DNA from 2 places in the Gallibacter sp. Marseille-QA0791 genome. Region 2 is predicted to be linked to the other one. Evidence: riboswitches for the same ligand, from Rfam matches in the RefSeq annotation. Region 2 holds a riboswitch; the other holds the start of a gene.
The links. A riboswitch is a leader RNA that binds a small molecule or an ion and turns the genes downstream of it on or off. The one in region 2 is predicted to bind glycine.
Positions count from the first base shown of each region.

Region 1: linked by a shared signal. The riboswitch ahead of ACQY69_RS05460 (alanine/glycine:cation symporter family protein) and the one ahead of gcvT (glycine cleavage system aminomethyltransferase GcvT) in region 2 are both predicted to bind glycine.

Region 1 is NZ_CBCPMH010000001.1:1,182,245-1,194,142, reverse strand. Features, by position in the region: gene ACQY69_RS05495 (aspartate aminotransferase family protein) at 1-1,061, shown strand, start outside; gene ACQY69_RS05490 (LysR family transcriptional regulator) at 1,178-2,056, opposite strand; gene ACQY69_RS05485 (YeiH family protein) at 2,196-3,227, shown strand; gene sigG (RNA polymerase sporulation sigma factor SigG) at 3,345-4,115, shown strand; gene ACQY69_RS05475 (amino acid permease) at 4,364-5,866, shown strand; gene ACQY69_RS05470 (GTP pyrophosphokinase) at 6,061-6,735, shown strand; gene tig (trigger factor) at 6,785-7,864, shown strand; glycine riboswitch at 7,999-8,109, shown strand; gene ACQY69_RS05460 (alanine/glycine:cation symporter family protein) at 8,202-9,632, shown strand; gene ACQY69_RS05455 (YlmC/YmxH family sporulation protein) at 9,783-10,031, shown strand; gene nrdR (transcriptional regulator NrdR) at 10,104-10,571, shown strand; gene cmk ((d)CMP kinase) at 10,583-11,233, shown strand; gene ACQY69_RS05440 (DUF1015 domain-containing protein) at 11,233-11,898, shown strand, end outside.
Region 2 is NZ_CBCPMH010000001.1:675,783-687,680, forward strand. Features, by position in the region: gene gcvPA (aminomethyl-transferring glycine dehydrogenase subunit GcvPA) at 1-249, opposite strand, end outside; gene lpdA (dihydrolipoyl dehydrogenase) at 535-1,908, opposite strand; gene ACQY69_RS03115 (lipoate--protein ligase) at 1,892-2,932, opposite strand; gene gcvPB (aminomethyl-transferring glycine dehydrogenase subunit GcvPB) at 2,933-4,381, opposite strand; gene gcvPA (aminomethyl-transferring glycine dehydrogenase subunit GcvPA) at 4,388-5,743, opposite strand; gene gcvH (glycine cleavage system protein GcvH) at 5,789-6,172, opposite strand; gene sdaAA (L-serine ammonia-lyase, iron-sulfur-dependent, subunit alpha) at 6,193-7,074, opposite strand; gene sdaAB (L-serine ammonia-lyase, iron-sulfur-dependent subunit beta) at 7,091-7,747, opposite strand; gene gcvT (glycine cleavage system aminomethyltransferase GcvT) at 7,749-10,412, opposite strand; glycine riboswitch at 10,546-10,613, opposite strand; glycine riboswitch at 10,617-10,718, opposite strand; gene ACQY69_RS03150 (SDR family NAD(P)-dependent oxidoreductase) at 10,749-11,525, opposite strand.

The sequences.
Region 1 (11,898 bases), 510 kb from region 2:
ACGGTAAGGAGTATATAGATTTTACAGCGGGTATTGGTGTGAATTCGCTGGGCTTTTGCGACGACGGATGGGTGAAAGCGGTGACGGAGCAGCTTGGCAGGCTGCAGCACGTGTCAAATCTGTATTACACTGAACCTCAGGTGAAGGTGGCGAAGATGCTGACTGAGAGGACCGGACTTGAAAAGGTTTTTTTCGGCAATTCGGGTGCGGAGGCCAATGAAGCGGCCATCAAAACGGCCAGGAAATACGGCTCGGTCAGCAAGGGCATAGAGAAGAACAAGATCATAACTCTCAACAATTCATTCCATGGAAGGACCATGGCTACAATTACGGCTACAGGTCAGGAAGGATACCACAAATATTTCACACCATTCCTGGACGGTTTTGATTATTGTGATGCCAATGATATCCAGCAGCTGGAGAAGCTGGTGGATGAAAACACCTGTGCTGTCATGATGGAGATGATACAGGGAGAGGGCGGTGTCCTCAATCTGGATGAGGCTTTCGTAAAAGCCGCTGAAAGGATCTGTGCCGAAAAGGACATCCTCTTTATCGCAGACGAGGTACAGACCGGGATAGGCAGAAGCGGCAAGCTGTTCGCATACGAACATTTTGGTGTCGTTCCGGACATCGTGACTTTCGCCAAAGGTATTGGAGGCGGGCTTCCTATCGGAGGCGCGATATTCGGGAAAAAATGTTGCGATGTGCTGGAGCCGGGCAATCACGGGACCACATATGGCGGGAATCCTGTAGCCTGCGCCGGTGCCGTGGAGGTGCTGTCGCGCATAGATGACGCGTTCCTCGGGGATGTGGCCGCGAAAGGCGAGTACATAAGGGAAAAACTGCTGGATATACCTCAAGTCAAGAGTGTATCGGGAATGGGGCTGATGCTGGGCGTCGAGATAGAGGGAAAGGAAGCAGGTCAGGCAGTCAGCGATGCCCTTGAAAAAGGTCTCATGATCCTTACTGCGAAGGACAGGGTGAGACTCCTTCCTCCGCTGACCATAACTTACGAGGAGCTGGACGAAGGCCTTAAGATATTGAAGGATGTGCTGGCATAAGCATATCTGTCACGCTTCCGCTTGAGCTTACGTTCGGATGCTCTCAGACAGTGGAATGAAACGCGCGCTTGCAGCTGAAAGATCTGAAAGCGCGCGTTTTGCTGTTGCGAAAAATGCTAATTTCTGAGTTCCTTGAAAATGTTCTCATATTCTTTCGAGAAAATACTGTCCTTATTCCAGATGAAGGTGAAGTCATGGGTCATGGAAAAGTCCGATAATGGTATCCTGACGAGCGTTCCTTTTGACAGCTCTTCTTCCACGGCTGTTTTGTAGAGGAACGATATGCCGCAGTCGGCAGTCAGCAGCGATACGATGGTATGTATGTTTTCCACTTCCACGATATGACTGAAGTCAGAGATGGACATGTTTTTCAGATCTAGAGCTTTCGACAGTATTTCTCTGGTGCCTGATCCGTGCTCTCTGATGAGGAGGCGTTCTTCGGTCAGATCTCGGAGGAAGCTGACAGGCTTCGAAAAAGTGTGTTCCCTGGACGCAACGGGGATGTATTCTTCGGATCTGTATATACGTGTTTCATAATCGTCGCTGTTGATATTACCTTCTACGATGGCGAAATCTATGCTTCCCTCCTGAAGATAGGAAAGGAGAGTGCGAGTGTTGCCGTAGCGAATGTGAAAGTCCGTATCGCAGTGATCCTTGATAAATCCCGAAAGGCGAGGAAGTATGGCGTATTCACCAATTGTCATGGTCACTCCGAATGTCAGTGTCTTTTTTGAAGCGAGGCTTTCGGTCATACGTTTTTTTACGGTGTTTTCGTCGTTACGCATGGTCTCAAGCGCGGAACGCAGGATCTCTCCGGCAGGTGTCAGAGTCAGTTTTTTGTGTTCGCGTTTAAAGAGCGGGACTCCGTACTCCTTTTCGAGATATCCGATATGTTGCGATACGGCAGGCTGTGTCAGCCCGAGAGAGTCGGCAGCCCGTGTGAAATTCATATATCTGCATACCGTCAGAAACGTTTTCATTCTGAAATCCAGCATGGCCTCCTCCTTTATAGAGCTGTATCTGCGAATAATGATAACATATATTTATTATTATATCAATTATTATAATTTTACAAAATGATTGAGAGGCGGTATATTATGGATAGATACAACAGTTGTCTTCGGGAGGGTAAATATGGATCTTATCAGAAAAAATATGAGTGGGGTGTTGCTGTGCGGAGCTCTGGCAGTTCCGGCGGCTGTAGTCGGGAAGATGTTCCCTGTCATTGGCGGACCAGTGCTGGCTATCATAGCCGGGATGCTGCTGGCTCCCCTGGTAAAAAGGCAGGCATCTTTCGCTCCGGGAATAAAGTATACGTCGAAAAAAATCTTGCAGTATGCCGTGGTGTTGCTGGGATTTGGCATGAATCTCAAGGTCGTAATGGAAACAGGAGCTCAGTCTCTCCCTATCATCGTATGCACTATCGCGACATCGCTGGTCATAGCCTACGCGCTTCATCGGGCGGCAAATATTCCCGGGAAGATATCGACTCTGATCGGTGTCGGATCGTCCATATGCGGAGGATCGGCTATCGCGGCAACGGCTCCTGTCATAGCTGCCGATGACGATGAAGTGGCTCAGGCCATATCGGTGATATTCCTCTTTAATATACTGGCGGCTCTGATATTCCCTGCTTTCGGAACAGCTATAGGTTTTTCGGGTGAGACGGGAGAGGCCTTTGGGATATTTGCCGGAACGGCTGTCAACGATACGTCGTCTGTTACGGCGGCGGCATCCACCTGGGACAGCATATATCATCTGGGGAGCCAGACTCTTGACAAGGCCGTGACTGTAAAGCTGACACGAACACTGGCTATCATCCCGATAACGCTGGCTCTGGCTTTGTTCAGGAGCCGGAAAGCTGAAGGAACGAACGGAGAAAGAGTGTCTGTCAGGCAGAGCTTCCCGTTTTTTATCCTCTTTTTCATCGGCGCAAGCCTGATAACAACTGTCGCGATGTCCGCAGGTGTTTCGGCTGATGCTTTTGCTCCGCTGAAGGAGCTATCTAAGTTTTTCATAATCATGGCCATGGGCGCTATCGGCTTCAATACTGATGTGGTAAAGCTTGTAAAGAGCGGGGCAAAGCCTATACTGCTGGGATTCTCCTGCTGGGTGGGGATCACCGTGGTATCACTGATATTGCAGCACGTTATGGGGATATGGTAGCGGAATATCCTTAAAAGGGGCGTACTCGGAATAAAAGGATCCTGATCTGCACATAAATATATTACGGCATCGAAAGTTGCTTTAAGGGGAGCAAAGGAGATGTGAGGGTAATATTTTATGGCCAACAAGGTTGAGATCTGTGGCGTCAATACAGCGAGCCTGCCCAGGTATAAGGACAAGGAAATGCACGATATGCTGATCGCCGTAAAAGCTGGGGACGCAAAGGTCAGAGACGAGTTCATAAGGGGGAATCTCAGACTTGTACTGAGCATCATTCAGAAGTTTTCAGGACGTGGGGAAAATCCCGACGATCTGTTTCAGGTAGGATGTGTGGGCCTGATAAAGGCGTTGGACAATTTTGATATGGCTCATGGAGTGAAATTCAGCACTTATGCCGTTCCCATGATAATAGGGGAGATAAGAAGATATCTTCGTGACAACAATAGCATAAGGGTATCCCGCTCCATGCGGGATCTGGCATACAGAGCCTTGACGGCAAGAGAAGCGCTCGGCCGTGAATTGCAGCGGGAGCCAACTGTCGACGAGGTGGCCCGCAGGATTGATGTAAAAAGGGAGGATGTGGTGCTTGCCCTTGATTCCATACAGGATCCTGTATCTCTGTTCGACCCTGTTTTCAATGATGACGGAGATCCCATATGCGTGATGGATCAGATACGGGATATGAAAAATACCGACGCGCGATGGATAGAGAATCTGTCTCTGTCGGAGGCGATGAAAAAGCTTTCGCCGCGGGAACAGCATATCCTGACCATGAGATTCTTTGAAGGAAAGACTCAGATGGAGGTGGCAGATGAGATCTCCATAAGCCAGGCGCAGGTGTCCAGACTGGAGAAAAACGCATTGAATTATATGAAAAAATATGTATAGCTCAAACAGGGACGCAGGCTTTATTTTCAACAATGAAGCCTGCTTTTTATTGCCGGACGGAACGACGTGTATTGTAAAAACTATTGTGAATAAGTTGACATTGAATAAATATAAGTCTATAATTCAATTATCAGAATTGACAGTAATTTCATAAAAATCTATTTTTACTATCATAGCGTGTATCTACGAAACCGATTGTCGATTCTGGATATCTTTGTATCTTATTAAAAGTAGAAAAGGAGGGTGTTATGTCGGAAGAAAAAAAGGTCGCTACTTCTGAAAAGCAGGAACTGAAACGTGGGATCAGAGGCTGGCAGGTGGCGTTCATCGGTATCGGTGGCGTAATCGGATCATGTTATTTTCTGGGGATAGGCTCTTGCCTTTCCAGTATGGGTCCCGGAGTAATTATCGCATTCTTAGTAACTGGTGTCATCGTTTACGGCACTATGATTTCTTATTCGGAATTATTGGTCAATGTTCCTAGAACGGGATCCTTCGTCGCCTATACCAGCGAATTCCTCACTCCGACCATTTCGACGGGATTTGGCTGGGCTTTCTGGTTCAACTGGGTATGCTATGTACCGTCTGAAGCTATCGCGGTATCTACAGTATTGACATCGCTGATGGGGACGGACAGTTCCGTGACTTATATAGCTATCGCGCTGGGCGCTATGGCTGCCATCACGATAATAAACCTTTGCGCAGTAGATATTTTCGCGAAGATAGAGGCAGGTCTGGCGATTACAAAGGTCATCGTCATCATAGCATTTGTGATCGCGGCATTTGGTATCTGGGTAGGTCTCTGGGGTCAGAGTGATGAATACACAGGATTCCTGGCAGGCGTTGTTAACTTCTCGGGGACGATGTCCTTCGGAGCTAAGGTATTCCCTCTTGGTATTATGGCTATCCTCGTAAACATGACGGTAGTGCTGGTAACCTTCCAGGGTACGGAGATCGTAGGTCTGGCGGCGGCAGAGTCGCAGAATCCGGAGGAATCGGTTCCTAAGGCCTGCAAGAGCGTTACATATCGTATCGCACTGCTGTACATACTGCCGCTCATCCTGGTTATCCTGGTTTATCCATACGAGCTGGCAAGTGATGCGAATCCGGTATTCGCCGATATCATGAACTTTTATGGAATAGAATGGCTGGGATTCGTATTCTCGGCGGTCGTACTGGTAGCTGCCTTCAGTTGTGCCAACACAGGTTTCTATGGCACGGTAAGGTGTATGTACGGCCTTTCCATCGAAGGACTGGCTCCTAAGTTCCTCAGCAAAGTCACCAAGTCAGGAAATCCTAGAGCTTCTGTATTGTGGACGCTGCTGTTCATGTGGATAGTTCTGGTGCTCGGCCTGATCTCAGAAGTTACGGGCTTCATGACAAGCCTGTACACGAGCCTGTTGTCGCTGTCCGGATTCACAGGAACGCTGGCCTGGGTAGGAATAATACTGTCTCAGATATCCTTCAGAAAGAAGCTGAAGAAGAACGGATATGATCCGGAAACGTGCCTGAAGGCGAGGGTAAAGAAGGGACAGAGTTGGGTCCCTGTATTCGCTGTTATCGCGCAGCTCATATGTCTGATCATGCTGGTATTCGAAGACGTATTTATTTTCGCTATCGCGTGTGGAGCGATCATCCTGCCGATGATCGGATATCAGATCGCGAAGAAGGCAGGAAAACTGAGAGATTCCTCGGAGATCGCGTCTACCAATGAGACGAAATTTGAGGAGCTGTTCCCTCCGCGTAATTAAGCGGGAACTGATGAATGAGATGCGCGCTGTTGATTGAGATTTTTTGAAAAGGAGCTGTCGGCCGTAATATCCTGCGGACTGGCAGCTCCTTTTTGTCCACGGTGCTTTCGTAGGAACGTCTGTGAAAAGAAGTTTCGCCTTTCTCACCGAATCCACAAAAAAATATGATAAACTGAATACAAAGGAGACTGATCATGATATTGGAGAAGAAAGAGAAGTTTGTTATAAATGAGGATATGATCCCCGCGGACATGAGTGTTACGATAGACCACGCCAAGGAGATCGTAAAAGTTTTCAGTGATCTGAGGATGAGATATCAGGCGGCCATAAAAGAGGTCAGCACTAAGCTGGAAGTACTGGATAACGAATACAGCGTCAGATATGATTATAATCCTATCCATCACATGCAGTGCCGTATCAAGAGCATCGAGAGCATTATGGATAAAATAGAGAGAAAGGGATGGCCCAAAGAGATAGAGTCGGTCTATAAGGTCATGGACTTTGCCGGTGTGAGGGTCGTATGCAATTATATAGATGATATATATACTGTGGAAGAAAGTCTGCTGAGGCAGGATGATATAAAGCTCCTGAAGAGAAAGGATTATATAAAGAAGCCGAAGGAGAGCGGATACAGAAGCCTGCATCTGGTAGTAGAGGTGCCTATATTTCTTTCTGACAGGACATACCATATGCCGGTGGAGATACAGATAAGGACTATTGCGATGGATACATGGGCAAGTCTTGAGCACGAACTCAAGTATAAGAGCAAGAAAGAGCTTCCGGGATATGTGGTCCAGGAACTCCGCAACTGTGCCAGATCCATGGCGGAGCTGGATGCTTCCATGGAGCGGATACATAAGATGTTATAGACAGCGTGAGCTGAAAGATCGATAAGATTTGAAAAAGGGAGAATTTCAGATGAAGAAGAAAGCAACAGCGTCATTTATTTGCCTGATGATGGTTTTTGGCCTGGCATCGTGTGGTTCATCGGTCTCGTATGACAGCTATGATCTGGGAGAATATCTCAAAGTAGGTGAATACAAGGGACTGCCGGTGTCGGATTATACGGTTTCAGTTACGGATGATGAGGTGCAGACACAAATCCAGAGCACGCTGGAAGCGGCGGCGACTACTCAGGAGCTGGATAAGGAGACAGCGCTGGCAGACGGCGATACTGTGAACATAGATTACGTGGGAACGATAGATGGCAAGGAGTTTGACGGGGGTTCCGCGGAAGGATATGATCTTACGCTGGGGAGCGGATCGTTCATCGATGGATTCGAGTCGGGCCTTGTGGGGAAACATGTAGGAGATACGACAGATCTGGAGCTGACGTTCCCGGATGATTACAGCAGTGAGGAGCTTCAGGGAAAGGACGTGGTGTTCAACGTCACGATAAATTCAGCGACAAGACAGGAGGTGCCTGAGTACAGTCTTGATTTTGTCCAGAATACGACCGACTTTGATACACTGGAGGAGTATGAGGCCGATGTGGAGAAGCAGCTCTACGAACAGAAGGAACAGACTGAAATAGACAATCAGAAGACAACTCTCTGGTCTGAGCTGCTGGAGGATACCGAGGTGAAGGAATATCCTGAGGATATCCTCAATTATTATATCGATTTCAACAGCAGTCAGATGGATACGATGGCGGAGGAGTACGGAATGAGCCGTGATGAACTGCTGGCTTCATACGATTTCGGCGATGAAGACGAGTTTGCTGCCGTCAATGAGGACAGCAGCAAGCTGAGAGTCAAGCAGGAAATGCTCATAGAATATCTTGCTGAGAAGGAAGGATTATCGTATACCGATAAAGAGAAGGAAGAGGCCATAAAGGCTTACGAAGATGCAGGGTATGACGATAAGTCCATAGAGCTGCAGACAGGGCGTAACATGGAGGATTATGTACACATAGAGCTGCTCTATCAGAAGGTACTGGATTATCTGCTGGATAATGCGAAAATAACGGAAGCGGCAGACGATGAGGCTTCCGAGTAAAATATTACGAATATTATGAAACTGGTTGAAGAAATACTTTAGAGTTGAAAGCAGCCGTACGGTATGTTAAAATCGTAACGTTAGTTTATCGATCACGCCCGTACGGCTTTTGATTTCAAAGGGCGGGAAAGAAACTATGATTCTCTGGAGAGTCTCGATACGAGCGCCGAAGGTGTACGCGCGCAGAGCGAAATGTCGTTAAGCGATGTGCGTAATCTCTCAGGCAAAAGGACAGAGCAGATAGTTTTTGTAAAAAATTATTTGAGTCCTCTCCGGAAAGTCGATCGCATCTGTATCGGCTTTTTGATTTACTTTTTTTAGGAGAAGGAGAAAGAAAATGGAAAAATTTACTGAAATTCTTGAGGCCATAGACGGCGTCGTCTGGGGAGTCCCTCTCATCGTGCTTATCATGGGTACGGGGATATTCCTTACCGTCAGGATAAAGGTGCTCCAGTTCAGGAAGCTGGGCAAGGCTTTCAAGTATATGGTCAAGAACGAGGAAGACGGTATAGGAGAAGTCACCAGCTTTGGAGCTCTCTGTACGGCCATGGCAGCTACTATCGGTACGGGAAACATCGTAGGTGTGGCTACGGCAGTATTGGCGGGAGGCCCGGGGGCCCTCTTCTGGATGATAGTGGCGGCCTGTCTGGGGATGGCGACCAAGTACTCGGAAGGACTGTTGGCCGTTAAATTCAGAGAGAACAGAGGTAACGGAAGATTTCTGGGAGGACCTTTCAGATATATCGAACAGGGAATGGGGCCCAGGTGGAAATGGCTGGCGAAGCTGTTTGCTATATTTGGCGTAGGAGCCGGACTTCTTGGCATCGGTACTATAACACAGGTCAATGGTATCGCTTCCGCTGCGGAGACATTCTTCGATCCCAATAAGGAAAATCTCGTGAGCGTATTTGGTACGGACTATACTGTGACTATCGTCGTGACCGCGTTGATAGTGGCTTTTATAACGGCTTTGGTCGTGATAGGAGGTCTTCAGAGGATAGCCAGTGTAACGTCCATAATAGTCCCATTCATGGCTATAGCATATGTAATCGTATGCCTCTGCATATTGGTGTATAATATCGAAAGGGTGCCTGAATCCATCGTGATGGTGGTAAGGAGCGCCTTTGGCCTGGATGCGGTGGCAGGCGGTGCGCTGGGCTCATTGATGATGGCTATGCAGATGGGTGTCGCCAGAGGCATTTTCTCCAATGAAGCCGGGCTGGGAAGCGCTCCTATAGCTGCGGCAGCGGCAAAGACGAAAGAACCTGTCAGACAGGGCCTGGTTTCCATGACGGGTACATTCATCGATACGATAATCGTCTGCACGATGACAGGGACCACCATCATGGTCACAGGGGCTTATGATTACGCTGCAGCCAACGGACTGGAAGGCTCGGAAGTGACGTCGTATGCCTTTTCCAACGGCCTTCCGTGGTCTGATCAGGTGGGCTCGGGGATACTGATGGTGTGCCTGGCGCTCTTCGCTTTCACGACCATTATAGGATGGGATTACTACAGCGAGCGATGTCTTGAGTATCTTACGGGAGGAAAGATGGGCATAGTCAAGGTCTACAGGTGGTTCTACATACTGGCGGTGCTCATCGGACCGTTCCTGACGGTTTCCGCCGTATGGACGCTGGCAGACATATTCAATGGGCTCATGGCAATACCTAATCTGATCGCTCTCGTGACGCTGAGCGGCGTCATAGCGGCCGAGACAAGGAGCTATTTCCACAGGCTCGACAGCGGCAGGATAAGAGAATATTAGAAAGATACCGCGGAGAAACAGCTGTACGGCGCAGGAACGGCCGGCAGAGGAAATCTCCGCGGTATTTTTTTCTCTTTCCGCCATCGCGCCTGCATAGTTTGGACAACTGTCGCATATAAATTTACAAACGGCAGAAAAGGGGGAGCGATCATGCTTAATACGGAAGATATAAGGAATAAAGAGGTGATCAACATCTATGACGGAAAGAGCATGGGGTTTGTCTGTGATATAGAGATAAATCTCAAGGAAGGCAGGATAGACGGTATTGTCCTGCCTGGTGACAGAGGCTTTCTGAAGATGTTCGGCAAGGAAACGAGCGACTACGTGATAAAGTGGAAACATGTAAAAACTATTGGAGAAGATGTGATACTGGTAGATGTCCCGCCCATAATAGATTAGACAAAGACCACAAGATGTAGTAAAATCATATGAGAGCTTTTGCGAGAGACATCCGGTAAAGGAGGTTCCGAAATGAAATGCCCTTATTGTGAAAATGAAGACAGCAGGGTCATAGATTCCAGACATACGGAAGATGGACGTGCCATAAGGAGAAGGCGGGAATGCGAAGCATGCGGCAGGCGATTCACCACATACGAGAAGGTGGAGGAAGTCATTTTGATGGTTATCAAAAAGGACGGGAGCCGGCAGGCCTTCGACAGGAGCAAGCTCCTCAACGGGATAATCAGAGCCTGTGAAAAACGCCCTGTATCCATAGCGGATATGGAAAAGATAGTGGACGATATAGAGAGAGGCCTCAACAATATGATGGAGAAGGAAGTGGAGAGCACCTTCATCGGGGAGCTGGTGATGGAGCGACTCAAGGATCTGGATGAGGTGGCCTATGTCCGTTTCGCGTCAGTGTACAGGCAGTTCACCGATATCAACACGTTCGTATCGGAGATAGAGAAGCTGCAGACCAACAGAAAGAAAAAGGGGTGAGTAAGAAGGATATGGGCGGATTGATGAGGATAGCTGTCGATGGACCCAGCGGCGCGGGCAAGAGCACTATAGCGAAGGCAGTTGCGGAAAAGCTGGGGATCGATTATGTGGACACAGGAGCCATGTACAGAGCTATAGGATATAAGATGAAGCGGGAAGGTATAGAGGCTGACGATATCGGGCGGCTGGAGAAGATGCTGGCTTCTACCGATATAGATTTCGTGAAGGGCGACATCATACTGGATGGAGAAGTGGTCAGCGACAAGATACGCACGCCGGAAATGTCGGAGGCGGCATCGGTCTGTTCGGCGCTGCCACAGGTGAGAGAAAAACTGGTCGACATACAGCGGGACATGGGGGCCAAGAAGAGCGTCATCATGGATGGGCGTGATATAGGCAATAATGTGCTGAAAGACGCCGAGCACAAGTTTTTCCTCACGGCGTCCGCCGAAGAACGGGCAGGAAGGAGATATAAGGAGCTCAAGGCCAGAGGAGAGGATGTTTCCTTCGATCAGGTGTTGAATGATATACAGGAACGCGATCACAGAGACTCGACCAGGAAGCTGAATCCGCTGAGGAAAGCCGAAGATGCCCTTGAGATAGATTCGACAGGGCTTTCGATAGATGAAGTAACAGAAATGATATTAAAGGAGATCAGGTAATGGCTACAGTAAGACCGTTTAGAGCGATAAGGCCAGCCGGCGAATACGCTGCCAGAGTCATATCGCTTCCGTACGATGTAATGAACAGGAAAGAAGCTGCGCAGATGGCGGAAGGGAATCCGTACAGTTTTCTGCACATATGCAGGTCCGAGATAGATCTGCCGGACCAGGAGGACCCATACGACAGATCGGTGTACGAGAAGGCGAAGGAGAACATCGGGAAGAACCTGAGAGAAGGTGTGTTCATACAGGAGGACAAGCCTGCCATCTACATATACAGGGAGATCATGGATGGTCGGGTGCAGACCGGCATAGTAGGCTGTGTATCAGTGGACGAATATCAGAATAACACCATAAAAAAACATGAATTCACAAGGCTTGAGAAGGAGCAGGACAGAATCAATCACTTCGATGTATGCGATACGGATACCGAGCCTGTGTTTCTCACTTACAGGGACGATGGTAAGATAAGGAGCATGATCGCTGATTTTGCCGACAACCATGAGCCTGTTTATGATATCACGGCAGATGACGGTATACGCCATATGCTCTGGGTCGTAGATGATGAAGGGATGGTGGCGGAGCTCGTCGCCCTGTTCGGAGAAGTGCCTGCTCTGTATATCGCCGATGGACACCACAGGAGCGCGTCGGCCTGCAAGGTGGGA
Region 2 (11,898 bases):
ACATCCTGCTCCCAAGAAACAAAGGTGTGTTCCCAGATTGGCGTTTTTATCGAGGATTTTTTCCATATGTCGTCTCAGACTGTACTCATCCGGTATCGGATCAGGAAAATCAAAATCATCATACATAAGTCTGTCCGGAATTACATCAAAGATCTCTCTCTCCGTCTTGGCGTTGACCGCCTCCATCAGTACCCGTTTCGTATCCGGAGCAGTGTTCGGTATATATGGGTAAACCGTTTCCTTTTTCATTTTCGTCATGTGATTCCTTTCTTCATAATTCGAGAATTCCAGTTATAACGTTCATCAAAGCACTTTCCTTCAAATAGATAATGCAATTTTCGCGCCAATACATATGATCGTTGAAATTTGCAGGTTTTGAGGCATTAAAAGCCATCTGTTTTATCATTTTTGATAAATAATGCTGCATATCCCATAATGCCAATGCGGAAAAGAGTTTTAAGGTTGGCTTTTTAACAGTTGCCTTCCTTTTTTATCATATTTGATAAGCTTTTTCGCTGTTTTGATAAATACATATCAATCAGCTGCAACCTCGCCGATAGCCTCGCAAAAAGTAGGATGAGGATATATTATCGCTGCCATGTCTTTCAATGTAAGTCCCGATGCCATAGCCTGGGAAAAATGAGTTATCATATCCGTTGCTCTGGCGCACATCATCTGAGCCCCTGCTATCCTTTCAGTCTCCGGATCGACGACGACTTTTATAAAGCCTCTCTCCTGCCCGGACAATACTGACTTGCCATTAGCGCCCATCAGATATTTCCTGGTCACGACCTTTAGCCCTGTAGCCTTTGCCTCATCAGCGCTCATCCCAACGCTGGCGATCTCAGGATCCGTATATACACACGAAGGGACCGACTCCATATTGATACACGGCTTTTCACCAACCATAGCGCATACCGCGTTCTTACCCTCAGCAGCCGCTACGTGCGCCAACTGGATGCCTCCGATAACATCTCCTATGGCGAATATCCCAGATACTGCCGTCTCATAATTCTCGTTTACCTCTATCTGCCCCTTCTCCCCTTTTATCGTTTCCGCCAGCTTCGCGCTTTCTTTGCTGAATATCCCGTCTACACGCGCTTTCCTTCCCGTAGCCATCAGCACTGTTTCTCCTTCAGCGCTTTTCTTTTCGCCTTTTTCCTCGTACATGCAGTTGAGCATCCCTACGGCATCGCGACATATTTTCTCTACCATCGCCGAGGTGTGTATCTCAACACCTCGTTTCTCCAGGATCTGAGCTATGCTTCGCCCTATCTCCCTGTCCAGATTGACCAGCAGCCGCTTCATGGACTCTATCAGCGTCACCTCGCTTCCGAAGGAACTGTAAAGATATGCCATCTCGACTCCGATGACACCGCCTCCGATGATGACCAGCTTTTTCGGTATCGTTTCAAACTCCAGCATCTCATCACTGCTTACCACTCCCGGAAGATCTGCCCCAAAGACAGGTATGCCAGCCGGTACCGATCCTGCGGCAATCAGGATTCTCTCCGCTTCGTACGACTTTTCATTTATCTTCACCACACCGCGGTCAATGATTTTCCCCTCTCCCGTTATTACATCCACGCCGTATTTTTTCATAGCATTCATCATTCCCTGGCGTAATGTCTCGAGAGTATCCTCCTTGTATTCTCTGAAAGAGCTCAGCTCCATCCGAAGTCCCTCGCCTCCCATCATGCCGAACCTGGCGGCACCTCGTGCCTGCCTGTATATCTCCGCAACGTGCAGAGCCATCTTCGTCGGTACGCACCCCCTGTTCAGACACGTCCCTCCTATATCGCTTTTTTCCACCAGGGCGACCTTCATCCCCCGTATCGCGGCTTCCTGCGCCGCCGCGGTCCCGCCAGGTCCACCGCCCAATACAATAAGATCATATCTGTCGCTCATCTGCCGCCTCCTGTCTTTCTATCAACCCTGTCATCATCTTCATCATATCCTCTGTCCTGTCACCCTTTCCTTTGTCCGGCAGAGAAATACCATCGTTGACCTCCATCAGAGTCTTTCGTATGGTTTCCTCGTCACATCGACACCCTGTCATCGCCTCCGCAATTTTCAAAATATAATCCTGATCCATGGCATCCGAAAATATATGAGCGCGCGATATCATATCATCCTCTACATAAAGCAGGATCTCGACATCTCCCCAGTCAAAACGCTCCTTCTTCCGCCTGTTGCAGAAGATCTTCTTGCCGTAGATCCACTGACGTGAGCTGAATTTTTCCGTTCGCTCTTCTATTTCTCTCTCCGGAAACTGTTCAACTGACAGGAATTCCGGTACGATCCCATATTTTTCAGAAAAAGCTTCCATTAAACTGGCTTTCATATTTTCTACCGAGATATCGCCGTTAAGATCCTTCAGGTTCGTCACCCGCGACTTTACGGAATCAACGCCCTTCAGCCGAAGCTTTTCCTTTGAAACGGAAAGATACCGTGCTATCAGATCCTTATCCGTATCTACAAGCAATGTCCCATGATGATAGCAAAATCCTCCTGTCTCAAAAAACGCGTTACCGGAGATCTTGGCGCCTCCGGCCAAAATATCGTTGCGTCCTGAACGTTCCGCGATTATTCCCAGTTTCTTCAGAGCCGACAGTACGATATCGGTATTCCTTCCTATATCACGATCTTCTTTCCTGCATAAAAATGTAAAATTCAGATTTCCCATATCGTGGAAAACAGCTCCTCCGCCCGACAATCTCCTGGCTATCCTTAAGCCCCCTTCTTCTACCTGTTCCATATCGCATTCACGGAATACATCCTGATTCCTTCCCACCACGATGGTGTTCCTGTTCTGCCAGAGATACAGTATCTGCGTTTTTTCAGGCACAGACATGAGAAGATACTCTTCCAGAGCAAGATTCCTGTAGGGATATGTCTCCGGTGTTTCCACTATCCACAGTCTCTCTGTCATCTATTCCTTCTCCTTGGATTCATAACGGCAGACAGGCTGTCTTGCCGCCAGCACTTCATCCGGCCTCTTTATCTGAGCGTTATGAGGCGCCTCGTGCAGCTTCTCAGGTGCCTCGTATGCTTCCCGATATATCTTCCTCAGGACTTCCACCGCGTCATCTATCGTTTCTCTGGATTCCGTTTCCGTAGGTTCAAACATCATCGCTTCATTTACTATGAGAGGGAAGTATATCGTAGGCGGATGTATATTATCATCTATGAGAGCTTTCGCGATATCGAGAGCCGCGACTCCCGTCTCTCTTTTCAGCTTTTCCGCGCTTATCACGAACTCATGCATACATATCTCGCCATATGGCACATCATATATGTCTTCAAGCTTTGATTTCATATAGTTCGCGTTGAGGACCGCGTTTTGAGCGGAATACGGTATGCCATCGCTGCCAAGCGACATCAGATACGCCAGCGCCTTTACCACCACCAGAGCATTTCCCCAGAACATACCTACTGAGGTCTCCGATTCCTCAGACGATGTCATGTCATATCCGCCGTCGCCCCCGGTTTTTACTATCTTTCTGCCGGGCAGATACGGCGTCAGGAACTCCTTGCAGGCCACCGGTCCGCTTCCAGGACCTCCGCCTCCATGAGGCGTAGAGAACGTCTTATGAAGATTCATGTGCATCACATCAAAGCCCATATCTCCAGGTCTGGCTATACCCATTATCGCGTTGAGATTTGCCCCGTCGTAATAACAGAGGCCGCCCGCCTCATGTATTATCTCGGTTATCTCCAGTATGTTCTCGTCGAAGATCCCCAGGGTATTGGGATTCGTCAGCATGAGCCCTGCCGTATCTTCCCCCACGGCAGCCTTCAGCGCTTCGAGATCTATGCCGCCCTTTTCATTTGATGGAACGCTTATCACGCCATAGCCGCACATATTCGCGCTGGCGGGATTCGTACCGTGAGAGGAATCGGGCACTATTATCTTTGTCCTCCCGCTGTCGCCTCTGGCTTCATGGTAGGATTTTATCAGCAGCAGACCGGTAAATTCACCGTGTGCTCCCGCCGCGGGCTGGAAACATACGTCATCCATCCCCGTCACATGACAGAGATAATCCCTCGCCATATCGAAAAGCTCGAGCCATCCCTGAACTGTCGCGGAAGGCTGAAGCGGATGTATGTCCGTAAGCTCGTCGTAAGCCGCGATTCGTTCATTTACCGTAGGATTGTATTTCATCGTACATGACCCCAGCGGATAGAACCCGTCATTCACCCCGTAAGCCCTCTTCGCCAGACTGCTGTAATGTCTGTTCAACTCAGTTTCAGACAGCTCCGGCAATCTGGGAGCTATCTTTCGCATAAATCTCTCCGATACCTTTGCTCTGGAAGAGCTTTCCTCCGGCAACAGAAAGAGGCCCTTTTCGCAAACACTTTTTTCGAATATCAATTCCATATTACGTTACACCTCCTTCTCGTTATCACTTAAAAGCTCTCTAACTACGTCGGCCGCTTCGGAAATCTGTGAGATGGTGTTGACCTCCGTGGCACACCAGAGCATTTTTCGGTCGTCCAGCGGCAATCCTCCCAATATATCCTTTCTTTCCAGCATGGCCAGTATATCGCCGCAGCTTACTCCGGCGCTTTCCGGTATTTCCGTAACGAACTCATTGAAGAATTCAGCATTATCGTCTATCAGAAGTCCAGCCTCAGTTAATTTCTCCGCCAGACAATGGGCATTTTCCATCGACATCCTGGCCGCCCTGGCCAGTCCTTCCGGTCCCATTGCCGCCATATATACTGATGCTGTCAGTGCGCACAGCGCCTCGTTGGAGCATATATTGGAACTGGCTTTCTCTCTTCTGATATGCTGTTCTCTTGCCTGCAGCGTAAGTACGAAAGCCCTTTCTCCGTCGGCGTCTGTCGTCTGCCCCACTATCCTTCCCGGAAGCTTCCTCATCAGGCTCTTCTCCGCCGCCATGAACCCGAGATACGGTCCTCCAAAAGATAACGGCATCCCGAGAGGCTGCCCTTCTCCTACCGCTATGTCCGCACCGTACTCCTTCGGCGTCCTGAGTATGCCAAGTGAAATAGGATTGCATCCCATTATAAACTTCGCTCCGGCTTCATGGACGATATCGGCGACTCCGTCAAATTCCTCCAGTATCCCAAAGAAATTAGGCTGCTGCACGTACAGACACGCGATTTTTTCCTCTTTGCTCAGTTCTTCCCTGAGAGCCCTCAGGTCCATCCTATTGTCCTCAGTCATCGGAACGATCATCAGTTTCGCTCCCGCCGCTCCACAATATGTACGCATCACCTTCAACACATTAGGATGTATCGTCGCCGATACCATCACCGTCCCGCGCCGTCTGTCCCTGCACATCATAGCCGCCTCCGCCGCTGCTACAGCTCCGTCATACACCGACGCATTCGATACGTCCATGCCGGTCAGCTCGCAGATCATGGTCTGATACTCAAATATGGACTGTAGTATCCCCTGACTGAGCTCTGCCTGATACGGCGTATAAGCGGTTTTAAATTCTTCTTTGTTGACTATGTTGTTCACGATAGCCGGTATGTAATGCCTGTATGCTCCGGCTCCTCTCAGACACGTTCCGAATACTCTGTTCTTCCGCGCTATTTCCTTAGTCTTAGCCGCCACCTCAATTTCGCTCATCCCACGAGGGATATCAAGGCCTTCCGAAAGAAGGACCTCCTCAGGGATCTGTGAAAAAAGCTCATCGAAATTATCCAGCCCTATGTCCATCAGCATTTCCCGCTGCTGTTTTTCCGTATTGGGAACGTAAAATCCCATAGACGCACCTCCTGTCTCAATCTGTTATACAGCCAGAAACTGTACCTATTTCCCTTCTGATTTTATGAACTCTTCGTATTCGTCAGCGCTCATCAGATCGGTGCTCTCCGATATCTCCACCATCTTGACAAGCCACGCCTCATACGGATCCGTATTTATCATCTGTGGAGAATCCAGTAGTTCTTCATTGATCGCTTCGATCGTCCCCGCCACAGGTGACAATACGTCAGACACCGCCTTTACAGACTCGACGTCCGCGAAGGCCTCATCCACTTCAAAAGAATCCCCTTCTTCCGGAAGATTGACGAACACCAGGTCTCCCAGCTGATCCTGAGCGTAATCTGTCAATCCTATGACCGCTTCAGCGTCTCCCGTCATCTTTACCCATTCATGCGATTTCGAGTACTTTAATTCTTTTGGAAAATTCATAGTTTACCTCCTGTTTCACTTCACTTATCTTCTATAGAAAATCCTACGGATCTCTCAACTTTTTTCGCGGTATCCGTGCCAGCGACACCTCCCGCGGCTGTTTCTCTCAGCTCAGGCGCCATTTTCTGGCCCACTTCGTACATAGCCTCTACTACCTCATCCAGCGGTATCATGGACCTGTTGCCTGCCAGCGCCAGATCCACGGAAAGCAACGCATTCATCGCCTGAGACGCATTGCGGTATACACACGGTATCTGTATCAAGCCTGCCACCGGATCGCACACAAGACCCATGGCGTTTATCATGGCAAATGCTCCGGCGGAAAGAGAGGCTTCAGGCTCCGCGCCACACATTTCAGCGGCTGCCACAGCGGCCATCATAGCCGCGACACCGCATTCAGCCTGGCATCCTCCGGCAGCACCCGAAATAGTCGCCCGTTCCGCTGCCAGCGCTCCCACGCCGCCAGCAGTAAGCAGCCCTCTGATCACACGTTCCCTTTCGGCCCCAGTCTTCCGCGCCGTATGAAACAGCACCGCCGGGACTATGCCACAGGAACCTGCTGTCGGCATGGCGCATATCTTCCCCATGTAGTAATCGCTTTGGATACATGAAAGAGCGTCTGCCATCGCTTCATTGATACTCGCTCCGCACAGAGATCCTTCGCTTTTCGCGAAATCTCTCTGTCTCGACGCGATATCTCCTACCAGAGAAATACACTCGCCGTCCGACGGTTCCGTGAATTTACTTGACTCCATCATGACCTCAAGGCATCTTGCGACCTCAGTCAATATTTCTTCCTCCGACAGAGAATTCCTGTACATTTCACGATCCAGCACCGCTCGCCACAGTCCGGCGCCATTATTTTCCGCCTCTCTGCAAAGGCCCGCAAAATCACCATACATTTGAAAACACCTCACATCAACTTATCTCAGACACCTTTTCTATCTCCTTCAGCGCTCTGATCTGCTCAACTGTGCTTTTTCCCACAGCGCAGTCCAGTTCCAGCACCGATATGGCTCTCCCTCCGATATTCTGACGATCAGTGCGCATGGCCGCTATATTCACGCCATTTTCTGCCAAGACCGCTGTCACTCTGCTTATCACACCGTTTTCATCAAGATGATTCAGCACCAGAGTCGGACTTCCCGCCGATATGAATGTCCTTATCCCATCGATCTGGGTCACGGCTATCCTCCCGCCTCCTACGGAGTTGCCTGCCACGGCAAATAAGGGTTCACCTTTTTTCTCAAAGGCCGTTATCAGATCATACTCCTCATGAGTCTTATTGCCACGTGGTTTAAAGGATACCTCTATACCGTATTCTCTGGCCAGTTTATCAGCATCTCTTATCCGCACATCGTCTTCTCTCATCCCCAGGATACCGGCCGTCAGCGCCTTATCAGTCCCATGTCCGATGTACGTGGCCGCGAAAGACCCGAATAGATGGAACGTCACACGCTCAAAGGGCTTCCCGTAGATTTGCCGCGATACCCTCGCCAGGCGGTTCGCCCCCGCTGTATGAGAACTTGACGGCCCGATCATTACCGGTCCTATTATATCGAGTATGCTCACCATCTCAGCATACCCCCGTACGTTCCGCCAACTGCTGCAGAATGTCTCTCATATCATCATCGTCAAAGCAGTAAAGCATCTTCGTAAATCCTTTTCTCAGATCATTGACTTCTTCTTTGACGTCTCTTTTTCTGAATACGCATTCCGCCATCAGCTCCGCCAACGTTTCGAATTCCTTTTGACCAAATCCGAAACGTGTCATCTCCGAAACACCCAGGCGAAGCGCCCCTGACGCCGTAAATCCCTCCTCATAAGGAGTCGCCTGGTAATTACATATTATGTCATTGTCTTCAAGCCTCTGAGCGATTTCCGCACCACTGCCATATCCCACGTTCACGATGACCTGATGCGTCTGCGTATATCCCAGCGCCGGATCACCTTCAACGTCGAACCCCGCGTTTTTAAGGCTGACGGCGAAACTCCTGGCATTAGATATGACATTTTTCTGATATTCATCTTTGAAGGTATTCATCTCGTAAGCCGCCATGAGAAGTGCCAGCTGCGTACCCAAATGATGATTGCTGGTACTTCCCGGGAACGCCCTTGACTGTATAGTCTCCCAAAGCTCATACTTTGGATCGCCCTTTTCCCAGTTACCGCCGATCACGCCTCTCTGAGGCCCGAAAAATGTCTTGTGGGTTGAGCCTGTCACAAGATCCGCCCCTTCCTCAAAAGGCTTCTGGAAATTGTCGCCGATCAATCCGAGCACGTGTGCCATATCATACATTATGGTGGTATCCAGACCCATATCCTTTATGAATTCACTTATTTCCCTGACAGGTTCCCTGTATATCACCATGCTCTTTCCGAAGATTATCAGCTCAGGTCTGTATTCCTCTATAAGCTTTTTAGTCTCTTCCACATCTATCCTGTACGGATCATCAGCTGATACAGGGAAATTCACCACAGCTCTTTTTTCAGTCACCGGATCTACCGCGACAAAATCCTTGAGAGCGCCCATAGGCTGCGCCGATAGGTGACCGCCCTTAATTATGTGGTTGTTCATCACATATCCGAGCCTCTTAGGCTCTACCTTCCTATTGAGTCTGTTTTTAAAATCCACAAGAGCTGAAAATACGCACGTATTGGACATCTGGCCGCTGAGGACTCTTGTCTCGGTCTCACGGCAGCCGAGGAACTTCGCCATTTCCTTCATCAAAAGCTCTTCCACATCCCCTATGAATTCCGTTCCCTGATAATAGAAAATCTCTTCGTTGTAGAAGGATGCCACCTTTCGATGCTCCGCGTATCTGAAGGAAGGATCTGTTACCTGGAGGAGTCTCACAGCTCTCGAAGCCGTCATCTCCGACGGTATCAGGTTTATACATTTTTCCTGTCTCCACACGTGATTATCTATAGACTTTCTGATCAGAGCAAGGGCTGCCACCTCTCCCGACGCGCCTTCTCCCACCTTCGTCTCCGTTTCATGACCATACAGGATGACCCTGGTATACGGAGGCGCGTCATTTTTCATATGAAATTCCGGGATCACTGCGTCTATCAACTTCCCTCTGATGTCGACCTGTACCCTGTCATCCGTCAACACATCGCTGGCTACATAACAGAACCCGATGCTGCGCTGAGCCGTTTCCTCTGTTATTACAGTGCCGAGGCCTTTTCCCTCCGATACATAATACGGTACCATCGTCCCACTGGTGACGTAGCCTACTTCTCTTCCATCTTTCATGACCTTGCATCCGGCGCGCATCACGCCACGCCCCAGAAGTGTTATCGGCATCATCCTGCGAGGCAGCGCCGCGCAATCGGAAAAATCGTGATTGTTTATCCTGATGAAAGCCTCTTGCTGCCTTTTCAGCGCATCTCTCCCTATGAAATTTCCCTTTCCCTCGGAAAAGCTCACCGCGAACTTTGCCAGCGGCACAGCGTATATAGGGATCTCATTGCCATCTATATCTTTGCCCAGTTCATGTCCATGAAGCGGCATCCCAGCCTCCAGTCTCGTAGTATCTCTCGCCCCAAGGCCCGCCGGTCTGGCTCCGCATTCTATCAACTTATCCCACAGCTCTTCCGCGTATCTGCTTTCTATGTACACCTCATAGCCTATCGGTTCTCCCGTATATCCAGTCTTTGCCACACGCATGATCATGTCTTCCATAGACGATACCTTCAGCGTGTTCAATTCATTCCGCACCGGCTCCGTCAACTGTACATCCTCACCGACGATCCTCCCCAGCACCTTTCTCGAATCCGGTCCCTGGACAGCTATCGCGGCATAATCCTTTGAGACATCTTCAAGCTGCGCGTCGAAATTCTTGATCTGCTCCGAAAAGTGCTCCCACACCTTCTCCGCGTTGGCCGCGTTTACCACCACCGTATACCTGTCCTCTGTAAACCTGTATACGTAAGCGTCATCGATAGCCCCGCCTTCTTCGTTGGAAATAATGGAATACTGCGCATTATTCACCTTCAAAGCCTGCACGTTGTTGGTGAGCACGTGCTGCAGAAACTCGATTTTTTCCCTGCCTGTGACTATAAAACGCCCCATATGCGATACATCAAACACGCTGCAGCCATGCCGCGTATAAAGATGCTCCGCTATTATACCGGTAGGGTATTGAAGTGGCATCTCCCATCCTCCAAAATCCACCATTTTCGCTCCGGCTTTGATATGCGCCGAATAGAGTTGTGTTCTTTTCAATTCTTCCATTATTTCCTCCTGTTGATAAACTGAATAAAATTTGGTCGCCGTCTTTCTTCTGATACAGACTTCATCGACATCACGAAAATATATGAAGGGTATATCCCGCGTATTCAAAAAGCGGGAAGCAATCAGCCTCCCGCTCTGTCATTAACCTGAGAGTTTCTTTTTTACAAAATTGCTCCTTCGGTGCGTTTCCGCTTTTCAGAGGTCTGTCCGATAGCGATCCTTTTACCTGAGATATTCATTTTGATCGTGGCCCGCGATCAAAACTTACTCCTTCGGTGTCAAAATGATCTCTCTCGCTATCATCAACCAGATTATATCGTTTTCTCGTTATTGCCTTTAATAGCCGGCCGTCAGTCCGCAGTCGATAGACAGAGTTGTCGCCGTGATGGACTCGACTTTCTTGGATGCGAGGAACAGTACGCATTCAGCGATTTCAGACGGTCGTATAAATCTCGCTCTCTCGCCCTGAGGGTACTTTCTCAACAAATTCCAATAGTAGCCTTCTACATCGCCGCCGCCATAAACTTCCGCCTGTCCGACCAGCATCGGGGTTTCCACATCCGCCGGCGCGACCGCATTCACCCGGATCCCGCGAGGAGCAAGCTCCAATCCAAGAGATTTGGTGATCAACGTGACGCCGCCCTTAGACGCGTTATAGATGCAGTTGCCCGGATTTCCTCCGATCCCGGCATCTGAGCTGATATTCACGATACAGCCGCCGGTCTTTTCCAATTCCGGGATAGCTCTGCTGCATACGAAGAATGTACCTTTAAGATTTACATCCACTACACGATCCCATTCTTCCTCTGTCATCTTATCCGAATCACCTTCTACCCATAATCCCGCCGTATTCACAACGATATCCAGTTTCCCGGATCTTTTTACGACTTCCTGTATCAGGTTTTCTATCGTATCGATCTTCGTGACATCCGTCACGACGTAATCCACCTGTCCGTATTGTTTTAGATCCTCAACGGCCTTTTGCAGTCTTTCTTCGTTTAAATCCGCCAGGTAGACGAGAGCTCCTTCCTTCAGAAATTCTTCCGCGATGCAAAGACCCATGCCGCCGCTTCCGCCTGTAATGATAACTGATTGATTCTTAAATTCGCTCATAACTCTTTTCCTTTCTTAAAACTCTGAAAAGCTCTTCCTCCGATTGTATAATCCCCGACAGGAGATTACTTTCATGCCACTAATTAAATGCAAGGTCTATGCCATTTTATAAATGTCACAAAATTCCCATTTTATCAGGTTTCACTGGCAACGCATTTATCAAATTTAATAATAATTTTTCTTCTCGTCTGAGACAAAACGTTGAAATTTGCTTCTTCGTTTGATTTTTTATCATATTTGAAGGGGATTTTATCAAAATTGATAATTTTTGAAGCTTCTTTTTCTCCTCAAAATTGAAAACGCCTGACAAATATTCACTTTTCTGATTTTTCAATCAATGGCATATTTTTTGCTTGATATAAAAATGAACAAA